2 regions of the Rothia sp. HMSC072B04 genome follow, and region 1 is predicted to be linked to the other one. Evidence: riboswitches for the same ligand, from Rfam matches in the RefSeq annotation. Region 1 holds a riboswitch; the other holds the start of a gene.

Region 1 (7,426 bases):
CCTCCGCGCACACTCTTCCCAAGCCGAGCGCCCGTGGTTCGTTCCACACCGCGCATCCGCACCCACTACTCCACCTGCCCGGAGAAGGGGAGAGAGTTAGTAGGGGAGAGGCCGGTATGTTCCGTCGCGACATCAGGGTGTCCGACGCGAAGCGAGGACGGGTTCCCTGCAGGAGCAAAGAACATACCGCCTCGACCCGTCCAACCCAAGCCGCATCCTAAACTCTCAGCCCAACCACCGCATCCAACCTAAAAAATAAAGCCCCGCGACGAAGTCCGGGGCTTGTGGAGCGGCTGACGGGAATCGAACCCGCGTATCAGGCTTGGGAAGCGTGCGCTCTACCATTGAGCTACAGCCGCATCTTTTTCAGTGTATCGCGCCTGCTTGTCGGGAGTGAAATGTGTTGCGGTTGTTTGTGCGCGGGGTGGCGGGGTTGAAATGTGATGTAGGCCTGTGTGCTGGGGCTGGTGGATGCCTGCACGTGGGTGGTGTTTGCCAGGTATCCTTTAAGCGTGCTTATTTCAGATCGCGATATTCGTCAAGAGATTGCTGATGGGCGCATCGTTCTTGATCCGTTCGATGAGTCGATGATTCAGCCTGCAAGTGTGGACGTGAGGATTGATCGTTTCTTCCGTCTGTTCGATAACCATAAGTACCCGCATATTGATCCTGCTCAGCCGCAGGAGGATTTGACGCGCCTGGTGGAGGTGGCTCCTGATGAGCCGTTTATTCTGCATCCGGGTGAGTTTGTGTTGGGTTCTACGTATGAGAAGGTGACCCTGCCTGATGATGTGGCTGCCCGTTTGGAGGGTAAGTCGTCGTTGGGTCGTCTGGGTCTTCTGACTCACTCTACGGCTGGTTTTATTGATCCTGGTTTTTCGGGGCATGTGACGCTTGAGTTGTCGAATATGGCGACTTTGCCGATTATGTTGTGGCCGGGTTCTAAGGTTGGTCAGTTGTGTTTCTTCCGTTTGAGTAGCCCGACTGAGCATCCGTATGGTTCTGGTGCGTATGGTAACCGTTACCAGGGTCAGCGTGGCCCGACTGCTTCGCGTAGTTATTTGAATTTTCATCAGACGATGATTCCTGCGGATGGTTCTGTGGAGTCTTAGTCTTTCCCGCTTTGGGGTGCGGGCGTGCAGGCTGTGTGTTTGTGCGCCCGCGTTGGGCGGTTTTCGCCTGTTGTGCTCGTGCGTTCACTCGCGTGCGGGTTTTTATCTCTCACTCTCTAAGGATTTTTGATGAATCTGAAGCCTGTTGTTCTGCGTGTTGCTGGCGCGGAAGTTTCTTTGTATCTGATTGATATGTCGGACTCTTTTGTGGAGCGTTTTAAGAAGGCGTGGGAGCCTCTTGCTCCGGAGTTTTTTGATACTCCTGATGAGGCGTATGCTTCGTTGTCTCGTTTTGATCAGGTGATGCTGGTTCATGCGCCGACTGATGAGTCGGTGATGGATTTGGCGAATCCGTTGATGGGTTCGTTTGATAAGGTTTCGACGCTGCGTGTGGCTGATGATGATTCGGGTATGCAGGATCTGACGAGCCGTATTACGTTGGCGATGATTGAGCAGCTGGTTGGTCGCGGTGTGATGCTGCATGCGGCTGTTATTGGTGACCCTGAGTCGAAGCGCGCTGTGGCGCTGGTGGGTGTTTCTGGTAGCGGTAAGACGACTGCGTCGCGTTTCTTGGGTTCGAAGTTTGCGTACCTGACTGATGAGACTGCGATTATTTCGGATGAGGGCGTTGTGTCGCCGTATCCGAAGCCGTTGTCTGTGATTGTTGACCCGAATGCGCCGAAGGATCAGCAGAACCCGGTGGATTTGGGCCTGAACGTGGTTGATCGTGATGACCTCAGCTATGAGCTGTCGCGTATTGTGTTCATTTCTCGTGATGAGTCGGCTTCGGAGCCGTATTTTGAGCGTGTTCCGCTGCACGAGGCTCTGGTGTTCTTGAGTGAGCAGAGCTCGGGTCTGGCGCGTCACCCTGAGGGTGTTGTGTCGCTGGCTAAGCTGGTGGAGCGTTGCGGTGGCGTGTGGCGCCTGGTGTACTCGGAGATTGAGGATACTCTGCCGCTGGTTCAGGATCTGCTGAATGGTGATGAGCTGCCGAACGCTGATGAGGTTGAGAAGCTGGAGAAGTACACGGCTGAGGATCACCTGCCGGGTGTGTTCTTGAACGGTACGATTGCGGTTTCTCGTATGCCGGGTACTTCGGGTGTGCGTGTGGGTGAGGACGGCCCGTTCTTGCTGCTGTGTGACACTGAGCTGAATGAGCTGTCTGATTTTGCGGCTGAGTGCTGGCTGCAGGCTGAGGGCGACATTTCGTACGATGACTTGTTTGCGCGTTTGGCTGAGATTTTTGAGGGTCTGCCTGCGGAGGCGTATGACGAGAATCTGAGCGCTTTGGCGGCTGGTTCGATGCTGTGGGTTCGCGTGATTGATGATCCGCTGATTGATGATGCGACCTGGGCTCAGCTGACTAGCGATGAGGTTTTGGATGAGGAGGAGCAGCAGATTGCGCTGGATTCCTCTGAGGACGCTGCCTCTGACGATGAAGATGACGTGGTGGAGGACTAGCCACTGCGGTTCTCTGGTATAGCTCTCTGGCGCGGCTTACTGAGCTCCGCTTGATAAGCACTGCTTAAGCACAAAGGAGGGGCGGGTAGAAGATCATTCTTCTACCCGCCCCTCCCTTTGCGTTTACGGGTTTGCGCGGGGGTTCGCAAGGGCGGTTTGCAGGACGCTTAGCCCCGCATGCTTTACTGGGTTGCCTTACTGGGCAGCCTTGTCGCGGCGCTTCTGCTCGCGGCGAGCCGCACGCACACGCAACGGACCGGGTGCCTTCACCGGCAGCAGCAGAAGCAGACCCGCCACCACAACGATCAAAATACCGAGCACACCCCAAATCTGCGCGCCCATGATGCTCACGCACAGGCCGAACAGCATCGGCGCCAGGAAGCTGGTCGCACGGCCGGTGGTCGAGTACAGGCCGAACAGCTCACCCTCAGTACCGGGATCTGCCAGGCGAGCCAGGAAGGTGCGGGACGCCGACTGTGCCGGGCCCACGAACAGGCACAGCAGCAGGGCGCATACCCAGAACACGCCCGGTTCGGGGAAGAACATCAGCGGGGTAGCCGCCAAAATAATGCCGACCAGCGAGATAACAATAATCGCCTTCGGGCCCAGGTAGTCATCCAGGTAGCCGCCCAGAATCGCGCCAACCGCCGCGACGGCGCTACCGGCAATACCGAACAGAATCACCTCGGAGGTGCTGAAACCGAACGTGCCCGCCGCGAGAATACCGCCGAACGTAAAAATACCGGACAGACCATCACGGAACACCGCCGAAGCAATCAGGAACCACAGGGTCTGCGGGGACGTCATCTTCAGCCGCTTAATGGTGCGCCACAGCGCCTTGTAGGAGGCGAGCAGACCGCCCTGACGAGCCGGGGAGAGACGCTCCATACCGAGCTCCAGGAAACGCAGCTCGCGGGTGGGCAGCACCTCCGGCAGGAAGCGCTCGCGGGTGCGCATACGCACCAGCAGAGGCACGCAGAAGATGAGGCACCAGGCGGCGGCGAATAGCGCGACCGCACGGATATTCAGGGCGTTATCGGTGGTCAGGCCGAGCACTTCGGGGGTAAGCACAAAACCCCACAGCACCACAGCCAGCGCCAGGATGCCGCCAATGTAGCCGGCAGCCCATCCGGCACCCGAAATCTTACCGATATTCTCCGGGTGGGAGATACGCGGCAGCACGGCGTTATAGTTCACGTACGCGAACTCGCTGAACACGCTCGCCGCAGAAATCAGGGTGACACCCAGCCACAGGTACTGCGGGGTGGGGGCCACGAAGAAGCACGCCGCCATCGAACCGACTAGCAGTAGCGTGTTCACGCCGAGCCAGAAGATACCGCGGCCGGACTTGTCGTTACGCTGACCGGTCACCGGCGCCAGGATAGCAATCAGGAAACCGGCGATAGTCAGACCCAAAGACAGCGCCGAGGAGGTCTCTTCGGGAGTGCCGAAATAGCTACTGGTCAGGTACACGGTGAAGATGAAGGTCATCATAATCGAGTCGAAGCTCGAGGAACCAACATCCCACATGACCCAGGAGGCGACCGAACGGCGGCTATTCGCGTGGTCAACGACCCTACGCGGAGCCTTCGTCTTACGGCGGGGAGAAGAAATAGTCATAGTTGTGCTTTCGGATGCCGAGGTGGCGCTTCAGCGTAGCGGCGGCATGAAACCGGCTGAAGTAGAGCGGGCGTGCTGAAGATGGAACACCAGGCGGTACGTACCGAGCGAAGATACGTACCGCCTAGTTCATGAACTTTCGCGCGGAAGGCACAAAGTTTTAGTTGAAGAAACGACGCTGCAGGCGAGCAATACCGAAGCTCACCACAGCACCCACGACGGAGGTCAGAACGGTCCAGAGGATGACCTGACGCAGGGTATCTTCAGACTCGTGGGAAATGGTGGGAGGCTGGTTACCGGTAGCCTTGGTCCAGGCTGCGCCCAGGCCCTTACCAACCAGGGCAGCAGCGCCCATGTTGATACCCGCAATAGCAAGCTTAGCAACGGGGTTCATATGTATCTCCTTAGCTGTATACGATGCGGCGTCCTGCCCGTGAACCCCTTCGGGGTTGGGTGAGAAAAGAGCGCCACTCCCTAGCGTATAGGGTTTAAGGCGTTCGTGCCGCCTTGGAGCCTCTCCGTCCCAAAATTGTACACCGTGCAATTCTGTAATGTGGGCAGAAGAACGAAACAAAAAGCGGCAAATTGGCGCGAACAGCCAGACACGCCTACAATCGAACCTGGACTTCCGCCCGCACCAAAACGGTACGGACAAGGAAGCCCACAACGACAGGGGAGCGCCACCGAGGCGCTGAGAGTGCTAAGCAGACCCTCGAACCTGATCCGGTTAGTACCGGCGTAGGGAGTCGAATTTCTTCTCAATGCCCTCGTCCATTCAGAGGGCGAGGACATTCCCCTTCCAACGAAGGAAGGACCACCAATGTCGCAGAACGTAACCCCCGCCTCCAAGGCATCTAGCCAGGCAGAATCGAAGAAGCCGAACCTGCGCTGGCGAGTCAACGAAATCGTTATCGCCGCAGTTATCGCAGTAGCCTGCGCCGTCATCTTCTGGATCTGGGACATCGCAGTCGGCCCCGCCGCCAAAACTGCACTCGTAGCAGCACCCGAATTCCGCCCCATCGTCGCCGGCGCATGGCTGCTTGGCGGCACCCTCAGCGGCCTGCTCATCCGCAAGCCCGGTGCGGCACTCTTCGGTGAAATCGTCGCAGCATTCATCTCCGTGCTCTTCACCGGCGGCGCGTGGAGTGGTGAAATCCTGATTGCCGGCTTCTTCCAGGGCGTTGGCGCTGAAATCGCCTTCGCAATCTTCCGCTACCGTCGCTGGGACGCATTCGTAGCAGTCTTCGCCGGTGCGCTCAGCGGCCTGTTCATGGGTGTTAACGAAATCTTCATCTACTACCCCGACATGGAACCGGTCAAGGCAATCATCTACGTAGCGTGCGCCGTCATCTCCGGCGCAGTGATCGCAGGCTTCCTCGCATGGATTCTCGTGCAGAACCTCGCCAAGACCGGTGTGCTCTCCTCGCTGGCATCCGGCAAGACCCGCCGCTAACCACCAGCAACTATCCACCGGCTAGTCACTCACCACGAGTCACCACTCGGCACACTACAGCAGCCACACAAAAGGCTAAGGAACCATCATGGAAGCAACACCGCGCGGGGCGCGCATCGAGCTCAACAACTTCAGCTGGCACCACCCCGGACGCCCAGAACCCGTCATCAGCGGACTCAACCTCACCATCAACCCCGGTGAAAAAGTCCTGCTACTGGGCACCTCCGGCGCCGGCAAATCGACGCTCCTGCACGCCATCGCCGGTGTGCTCCACGATGACGACGGCGAATCCGCCGGCGGCACCATCACCATCAACGGGCAAGCACCCGCCGAAGCACGTGGCACCGCGGGCATGATGCAGCAGGACCCCGAATCCTCCATCGTCATGGCAACCGTCGGCAACGACGTCGCCTTCGGCCCCGAAAACCTGCGCGTACCCCGCGAAGAAATCTGGCGCCGCGTCACCGAAGCCCTCACCGCCGTAGGGCTCAACGACCTTGCCCTCGACCACCCCAGCAGCGCGCTGTCCGGCGGACAGAAGCAGCGCCTCGGCCTGGCGGGTATCCTCTCGATGCACCCCGGCGCCATGATCCTCGACGAACCCACCGCCAACCTCGACCCCTCCGGTGTGCAGGAGGTGCGCGACAGTATTCTTGCCGCCGCGGAGGCCACCGGCGCGACCCTGCTCGTCGTGGAACACCGCGTGAGCATCTGGGCGCCGCACATGGACCGCATTATCGTACTCGGCGAAGGCGGCACCATCACCCACGACGGCGCACCCGACACCGTGCTCACCGAAGCCCGTCGGGATCTCATCGACGCCGGCGTGTGGGTGCCCAACTACGTGCCGCGTGCGCCGCAGAGCGACAGCGATAGCAAGTACGGCGAGGCGCTACTGCGCGCCGAAAACCTCAGCATCACCCGCGCACAACCCACCCCCAAACAACGACGCGCCCGCCGCCGCACCATCAAACGCCTCGGCGACACCCCCGCACCCGCACCCATCGACCTGCCCGTACTGCGCGGCGGCATCAACCTCACCCTGCGCGCCGGCGAACACCTCAGCGTGCTCGGCCCCAACGGCGCCGGCAAATCAACCCTCGCGCTCACCCTCGCAGGGCTACTCACCGCCCCCGACGGCACCCTCGCCGCCACCGACACGCTCCGTAATTACGACGGTAACCACGGCGGCAACCACGGCGGCGAGCGCGCCCACTGGGACGTACCCACCTGGACCCCCGCCCAAATGCTCAGCCGCATCGGCTACGTCTTCCAAGAACCCGAATACCAATTCATCCGCGGAACCGTACGCGAAGAACTCGAACTCGGCCCCCGCCGACTCGCCGCACTCACCCGCAACCCCCTCAACGAAGACGACCTCACCGCCCGCACCAACGAACTCGCAACCCGCCTACGCCTCACCCACCTACTCGACGCCAACCCCTTCACCCTCTCCGGCGGCGAAAAACGACGACTCTCGGTCGCCTCCGCGCTCGCCACCGCACCGAGAATACTCATTCTCGATGAGCCCACCTTCGGGCAGGATGCCCGCACCTGGGCCGAACTCGTCGACCTCATCCGCGAACTCCTCGCAGGCGGTACCGCCATCATCTCCATCACCCACGACGAAGACTACACCGCCGCACTCGGCGGCAACCACATCACCCTCGAAGCGCTCGAAGCCTCCGAACCCCAGGCAACCAACGGAAAGGAGAACGCATGAACACCGACTTCTTCGGCACCATCGACCGAACCAGCTACTTCAGCAACCTCAACGCCG
Region 2 (7,426 bases), on a different contig from region 1:
AGCTCCGCGATGCGTTCCTTATCTTCCTTCGAAGCAATAGCCACCGACAGCAGCGCGTTCGCCTGCTCCAGCGCCGCCTTCTGCGAGAAGTGCACAATGTAGACCGGAGTCTGCTTGGTCTGCACGAGCTCCTGCACCGTCTCCTGAACCGGGGTGGTGGAGTAGTAGAAATGCAGCGGAATGGGACGCTCAGAATGCGCCACCAGGTCGCTCTCACGACCGGTCAGCGCCGTCATCTCCTCCTGGAAGCGAGTCGTATCGCCCAGGGTTGCGCTCATCAGCAGGAACTGCGCCTGCGGAAGCTCCAGCAGGGGAAGCTGCCACGCCCAGCCGCGCTGCGGGTCAGAGTAGAAGTGGAACTCGTCCATGATGACCTGGCACAGGTCCGCATCCTTACCCTCGCGCAGGGCAATATTGGCGAGAATTTCCGCGGTGCAGCAGATAATGGGCGCCTCCGTATTAATGGCGGAGTCGCCGGTAATCATGCCCACGTTCTCGGCGCCAAAAATATTGATTAGGTCAAAGAACTTCTCAGATACCAGCGCCTTAATGGGGGCGGTGTAGTAGGAGCGCTGACCGGTCGCCAGGCCCGTAAAATGCGCGGCAACAGCCACCGTGGACTTACCGGAACCGGTCGGGGTTGCCAGCACCACGTTATGTCCGGCGGCAATGCTCAGAACGGCCTCGTCCTGGGCGGGGTACAGGGTCATACCGCGGGTCGAAATCCACTCGGTGAACGCCTCATAGATTTCTTCGGCGGTGAGGGGGTTGCTCTTAAAATCGCGTCGATTGTAGTCGCCGGGATTCTCACCCAGCGAGGGAGAAAGAAAATTCAAAATACTCATGAGGATTCCAGTCTATCGGGAATAGCGCGGGCGCGGGGGCGTTATCGTTACGAGGGAACAAACGGGTACTCACGGAGTGTTTGCGGGGTGTTCGCTGTATCTTTGCGGGGTGGTTCGCGGTTCCTTCGCGGGGCGTATATAGGGCGTTCGGGAGGCGCGGTGCCGCGCTAACGCGGGAATTCCCCAAATTCGTGTAGTGTAGAACAAAGCACTAAAAGTGCAGTGGTGCAAAAACCTGGTGCTCAGAAGGTCGAAAACGTAGGCCTCCAAGCCGCATAGATTACCGCGTAGATGCAGAATCCGCCGATTGATGTCGGTGTATGTTGAGCGGCTGATACACACCCCAAAATACGTTGCATAAATGACGACACGCCCATCTATTGCGTAAATAGTGTTGCGTGCCACATTGATAAAGGAATAGGGTAAGAGAAAGGAGAGACGTTGAATGACTGAATACAACGCTGACAAGGCACAAGAAAACGCCGCGCGTGAAGAAGCTACGCATGAAGAATCCATGCATAACAAAACCACGCAGGAAAAAGCCGCTCAGAAGAAAACTGCGCAGAAAAAAGCTGCACAGGAAGTAACCGGTAGCGAACAGCGCAAGGCAGAAGAGGAAGCCCTCAAAAAGCGCCTCGCCCTGCGCGTCACCGCACCCGGATACAAATACCCCTGGCACCGCTGGGCAATCCCCGTCCTGGGTGAAACCACCGCGGGTACCGGTGCGATTCTTATCCCCGTCATGGTGGGTCAATTCATCAACCAGCACATCGCCGGCAAAGCCCCCGACGCCTGGCCCATGTTCTGGGTAGTCGTCGCAGCCATCACCTTCATCGTGATCAACGAGTTCTTCGGCTGGGGCACCTCCATGACCCTCAGCGCGGAACTTGGCCGCGACTGGCGCATCTACATCAACCGGCTCATGGGGCGCACCCGCGCTGGCGTAGACTCCGGCGAAGCGGTCACCGTCATGAACAAAGACGTACGCCGCATTACGGACGTCTACTTCTCACTGCCGCTATTCGTCAACGCCATGATCATCGCGACCCTCGGTGCCGTGCAGCTCTGGCTCATCAACCCCGTCACCGCGATCGTGACCCTCATCGGCACGATTATCGTGGTCGGCGTGATCGCCTGGTACTCGACCTTCCTCGAATCGAAGATTGGCGAATACCGCGAAAAGGACGGTGAAGCCTCCTCACGCGCCTCCGATATCGCCACCGGCCTGCGCACCATCGCCGGCCTCGGTGCCGAAGAGCAGATGCGTGAACGCTACCACCGCGGTACCGACGAAGTTTTCGACAGCTACATGCGCTACGAAAAGACGCACCGCTGGATGTACCTCATCCGCGCGCTGCTCGGTGGCGCCGTGACCCTGCTCGGCATCGGCTTCGCCCTCACCGGCCACGTCGAAAACGGCCGCTGGGTATCCGACACGCCTGCCGCGTCCCTGGTGACCGTCGCCTCCATTATCGCGATGATGGGCGGCCCCATCTGGATTACCCAGAACTTCCTCACCGCATGGCGATACGCCAAGATTGCGCTCGCCAAGGTCGCCCGCCTCGAAGGTCACGCGGGCGTACGCCAGGGCGTGCTGAAGAGCCCGCGCACCGACGAGGAAATGGCGCAGCTGGCACGCGCCGAACAGGCAGTCGAGGCGAGCACCCTCGAGGTGCCCGTCCCCGTCGCCCCCGCCGGTGCAAGCAACCCGCGCATCGTGTACGTCAACCCGCGCGACTACAACCTCACCGCGCAAGACTACGCCGAGGCGCTCGCCCGCACCCTGCGACGCGGGGGAGAGGACCTCAAGGACGCCTCCGGCCGCCGCGTGCTGCTGAGCGAACCCAACCCCATGATTTTCGCCGGAACCCTGCAGGAGCACCTGCGCCTGGGCACCGTGCCGAACCCCGACGAGGAGCTGGCACAGGCGAAGGATGAGGAACTGCTGAAGATTACCGACTCCCGCGAAATCGCCTACCGACTGGGCGGACGCAACCCCGAAGACTACTTCGCCGCCCGCATCACCAGCGAAGGCGCGAACCTCTCCGGTGGTCAGCGTCAGCGTCTGGCACTCGCCCGCGCACTCGCACAGGATGCGCAGGTGCTCATCCTGACCGAGCCGCTGAACTCCGTGGACGAACCCAGCCAGCGCTACATCTACGATGCGATGGAAACCCAGATCGGTAGCGACCGCCTGCCCGTCGGCTACCCCGGCCTGCTGCAGGATTTGGAGCAGGTCTACGTTGTCTCCACGACCGCGGAGACGACTCGCCGCATGGAACGCGACGGCTACCCCGTCGCTCAGGCAGAAGCCCCCGCAACCACTCAGAATCAGGAGGTGAACTAGCATGGCAAAGCAACTCCCCATCGAAACCCCCGCCTACGTGGCACGCCGCATGTGGAACTACCTCGCGGCACATAAGGGGCGAGCCCTCTACACCTTCGTCATCTACATGGTCAGCACCCTCATGGGTGCGGTGGTGCCCCTGCAGATTGGTGCCACCGTGGACGACGTGGTGGCGGGTAAGTTCGCCAGCTACCCGTGGCAGCCGATTCTGATTATTCTGGCGGCGTTCATTGTGCAGGCGATAACCCTCATGGTCTCCTCGTACAGTGCGGCGCGACTGGGTGCGCTCGTCACCCGTGACGCCAACCAGGACACCCTCGACGGCACCCTCGACCTGGACGCACGCACCGTGGAAGAAGCCGGTAGCGGTGACCTGCTCACCCGCGTGACCGACGACCTCTCCTCGGCAGCAAAATCCGTCAGTGAGGACCTGCTCGGCGCGATTTACGTGCTGCTGTACTTCATTATCTCCACGCTCTCCCTGGCGTTCGTGAGCCCGGCAATGGGTCTGATTATGCTACCCATGATTGCCGGTCTTGCCCTCATCATGTCGAAGATGCTGCCGCTTATGGCGGCACGCAACCAGACCGCCCAGGAGCGCGTGAGCGACCTCAACAGCGTGCTGACCGAGAACATTCGCGGCACCTCCACAATCCGTGAGCTGGGCATTCATACCGCCCGTGAAGACGCCTTCGCCGGCGAGAACAAGCGCCAGTTCGCCGCGCAGCTGGGCATGGTGCGCATCCGCCAGCTGTACTTCACCGTGGACGCTATCAACGCCTGGATCCCCACGGTTCTGTGCATGCTCTGGGGTGCCGCCTGCGTGGCTCTCGGCTGGGCAAGCTGGGGCGCCGTAGCGACCGCCTCGGTCATGGTTTTCAGCCTGCGAACCCTCGCCGACATGCTGAACCACCACGTCAGCAGCCTGCGTATCATGCTCGTGAACATGGGCCGCGTGTTCGGTGTGGTCTCCCTGGCGAAGAAGCAGCGTGAGGCGCGTGCACAGCACCGCGCCGAAGCGTTCGCCGCCGTGTCTGATGAAGCCGTGAAGAACCCGGAGTACGCCATTGACTGCACCGACGTCTCCTACGGCTACTCGCCGGACGCCCTCGTTCTGGAAGGCATCAACCTGAAGATTCGCCGCGGTGAGGCGCTTGCCCTGGTGGGTCGTTCCGGTTCGGGTAAGACCACCCTGGCTCGTCTGATTGGTGGTTCGCTGACCGCCCTGGACGGCACCATCACCGTGATGGGTCGCCCGGTCGGTCACGGCGACTTCCCGACCGATGCCGCCGCCGACGGCCGCCCGCGCCTGCTGGTCTGCACCCAGGAAGCGCACGTCTTCTTCGGTACTCTCGCCGATAACTTTACGGTGGTCGTGCCGGATGCAACCGTCGAGCAGATGCGCGAGGCGCTGGACGCTATCGGTGCCCGCTGGTGGCGCGACCTGCCGCAGGGCATGGATACTGTCGTGAGCGGCGCGGATTCGCCGCTGACTCGCGATCAGATTCAGCAGCTGGCACTGGCACGTATTGTGCTTGCTGACCCGCACGCCGTGATTCTGGACGAGTCCACCACCCAGCTGGAGCTCGCGGACGCAACCGAGTCCCTGAGCGCCGTGCTGGCGAACCGTGCGGTGCTGATCATTTCGCACGATGCGCGTATCGCCTCGCTGGCTGACCGTGCGGTCCTGCTGCACGAGGGTAGGATCATTGCGGAGGGTTCACCGGCAGAGATTTTCGCCCTGACCTAAGCTCTGAGGATAAGCCCGGCTGATAGTGCCCGGCACTGCGTGAAGCGGTGCCGGGCACTACTCGTTTAACGGGTGGTTTCCGCACAAGGGTGCGCTGAAATCGGCGGCGGGGAGCCCTCGCCGCAACGCAAGACTTAAACGAAAATTTCGGAGAGATTCACTTGTCACCCGCAAAACTTTCAGTTACTAAGAATCATTGTGATAACCTGGCAGAGCGATATGGGGTGCCTTGAGACGCCCGCGACCCGCTAACCCGCCCAACGAAGGGCTACGGCACAGCGAAGAGCTACAGCACAGCGGGCGCACGAAACGGCGTAAGAACACTCAAGGCTGAGAGAATCACCCATTGAACCTGCTCTAGTTCGAACTAGCGAAGGGATTATCGATGATGGCAGAGCAGCCTACTGCGCCCGCGTGCGCACCCACCAACCCCTCCAACCCTGTACCCGGCGTGAGCGCCTCCGGAAACCCCCGGGCACCCCAGACAGCTCGGGTACCGAGGGTTCTCTCCATTGCGGGAACCGACCCCTCCGGCGGTGCGGGTATTCAGGCGGACCTCAAGTCCATTGCCGCATCCGGCGGTTACGGCATGTGCGTGACCACCTCACTGGTCGCCCAAAACACGTGCGGGGTTCGTGAAGTATTCACCCCGCCCCTGGAATTTTTGACCGCGCAGCTTGCCGCCGTTTTTGATGACGTCACGGTTGACGCCGTGAAAATCGGCATGCTCGGCGACGCAGACACGATCCGCACCGTCCGCACCTGGCTGAGCGAGCACCCCGTGCCCGTGGTCGTGCTCGACCCGGTCATGATTGCTTCTAGCGGTGACCGCCTGCTGCAGGCGGAAGCGGAGCAGGCGCTGCGCGATCTCGTGCCGCTCGTGAATGTGATTACCCCGAACATTCCGGAGCTCGCCGTGCTCTGTGAGAAGGAACCCGCCCAGACTTTCGATGAGGCGCACGAGCAGGCAGCGAACCTTGCGGCGGCGACCGGAACTACCGTGATTGTGAAGGGCGGCCACCTGTGCGGTCAGGACGCCGGTAACACCGCGGTCTTCCCGGACGGCACCTGCGCGCACGTGCGTACCCCGCGTCTGGACAGCCGCAATACGCACGGCACCGGATGCTCCCTGTCCTCCTCGCTGGCAACCCGCCTGGGTGTGGAGCTGCTCCAGCACACCGAAGCCGCAGAACACACTGAAGCCGCAGAACAGAGCGTTCTGACCAGCGAAGACACCCACCGCGCCCTGCAGTGGAGCACCCGCTGGCTCCACGAATCCATTGCCGCAGGTGCCGGTCTGCAGGTCGGCTCCGGTGAGGGCCACGGCCCGGTGGATCACGCCGCCCGTGCCCGCCGTCTGGAGGCTGCCGCCTCCGCGTACCCGTGGCATCACCTGCTCGCCACCACCGACTCTGAGGGCAATACTCTGGACGGCACCAGCCCAGAGCGCCTGCTACCGGTCAGCCCCGTGCCCGCCGGTGAAGCCGTCGTAAAGCCCGCCGGTCCCTGGACCGCCGCCCTCTGGGCAGCCGGTGGCGAAACCTGGCACCAGATCCTGGACCTGCCCTTCGTGCGTGCCCTCGGTGACGGAACCCTCGACGAGGACCTGTTCGCCTTCTACCTGGACCAGGACGCCCTTTACCTGCGCGACTATTCGCGTGCGCTCGCGACTCTCTCGGCACGTGCTGATGCCGCTGAGGCGCAGGTGCACTGGGCCGCCGGTGCGCATGAGGCGATTGCCGCCGAATCGCAGCTGCACGAGGGCTGGCTGGCGAACCGTGCGCGTCTGGGTGGGCCCTCGCCGATTACGATGGGGTACACGAATTTCCTGCGTGCCTCCGCCGCTGGTGATGATTACGTGGTCGGTGCCGCCGCTATCTTGCCCTGCTACTGGCTGTACGAAGAGGTGGGCGCTGTGCTCTCCTCGCAGAATCATGCGGACCACCCGTACGCGGAGTGGCTGAGTATGTACGGTGGCGAAGAGTTCGCCGCCGACGTGGCGCGTAGCCTCGCGGAGGTGGAGCGTGCGTTTGAGGCGGCTTCACCGGCTCAGCGTGTGCGTGCGGCGCGGGCGTACCTGTCGGCGTGCGTGTACGAGCGTGAGTTCTTTGACCAGGCACACCGAGCATTGCGTTAGTTCGTCGGGCGCTGCGCTAGAGGCTCGCGCGGGGTTTGGGACGCCGGTGCTTTAGGTGCCGATTTTGGGGCTGAATACCGCCCCGGCATGGCGTGAGATGGGTGATTGATGCTTCACTCAACCTGCCGCCGGTTCGGGTGCCTTGCCGGTTATGCTTAAGGCGTCGGTGAAAACCGTTAGCGGCAGGATTCCGGCCCTCACCCAACTGGCTGATGTACCTGCCGCGCCCGCACCTCTACGGCGTGTAACCGACCAGTTTGGCCCGTCGCAACCACCTCATCCAACCCCCGCGGCGGGCCAAACGCCTTCCTTCCCAGTTTTCGGGGCTTCGTTTGAAAGCGTGTGGC

The links. A riboswitch is a leader RNA that binds a small molecule or an ion and turns the genes downstream of it on or off. The one in region 1 is predicted to bind thiamine pyrophosphate.
Region 2: it holds a riboswitch for thiamine pyrophosphate, as region 1 does, so the genes downstream of both, HMPREF2928_RS07810 (bifunctional hydroxymethylpyrimidine kinase/phosphomethylpyrimidine kinase) here and HMPREF2928_RS03770 (ECF transporter S component) in region 1, are expected to answer to the same signal.

What each region holds. Positions count from the first base shown of each region.
Region 1 covers NZ_KV813802.1:23,442-30,867, forward strand. The annotation lists tRNA gene HMPREF2928_RS03745 (tRNA-Gly) at 286-359, opposite strand; gene dcd (dCTP deaminase) at 513-1,112, shown strand; gene HMPREF2928_RS03755 (septin family protein) at 1,242-2,573, shown strand; gene HMPREF2928_RS03760 (MFS transporter) at 2,769-4,193, opposite strand; gene HMPREF2928_RS03765 (DUF4235 domain-containing protein) at 4,354-4,587, opposite strand; TPP riboswitch at 4,855-4,955, shown strand; gene HMPREF2928_RS03770 (ECF transporter S component) at 5,014-5,646, shown strand; gene HMPREF2928_RS03775 (ABC transporter ATP-binding protein) at 5,735-7,369, shown strand; gene HMPREF2928_RS03780 (energy-coupling factor transporter transmembrane component T family protein) at 7,366-7,426, shown strand, end outside.
Region 2 covers NZ_KV813812.1:90,765-98,190, reverse strand. The annotation lists gene HMPREF2928_RS07825 (DEAD/DEAH box helicase) at 1-845, opposite strand, end outside; gene HMPREF2928_RS07820 (ABC transporter transmembrane domain-containing protein) at 1,291-3,192, shown strand; gene HMPREF2928_RS07815 (ABC transporter ATP-binding protein) at 3,194-4,942, shown strand; TPP riboswitch at 5,153-5,339, shown strand; gene HMPREF2928_RS07810 (bifunctional hydroxymethylpyrimidine kinase/phosphomethylpyrimidine kinase) at 5,328-7,079, shown strand.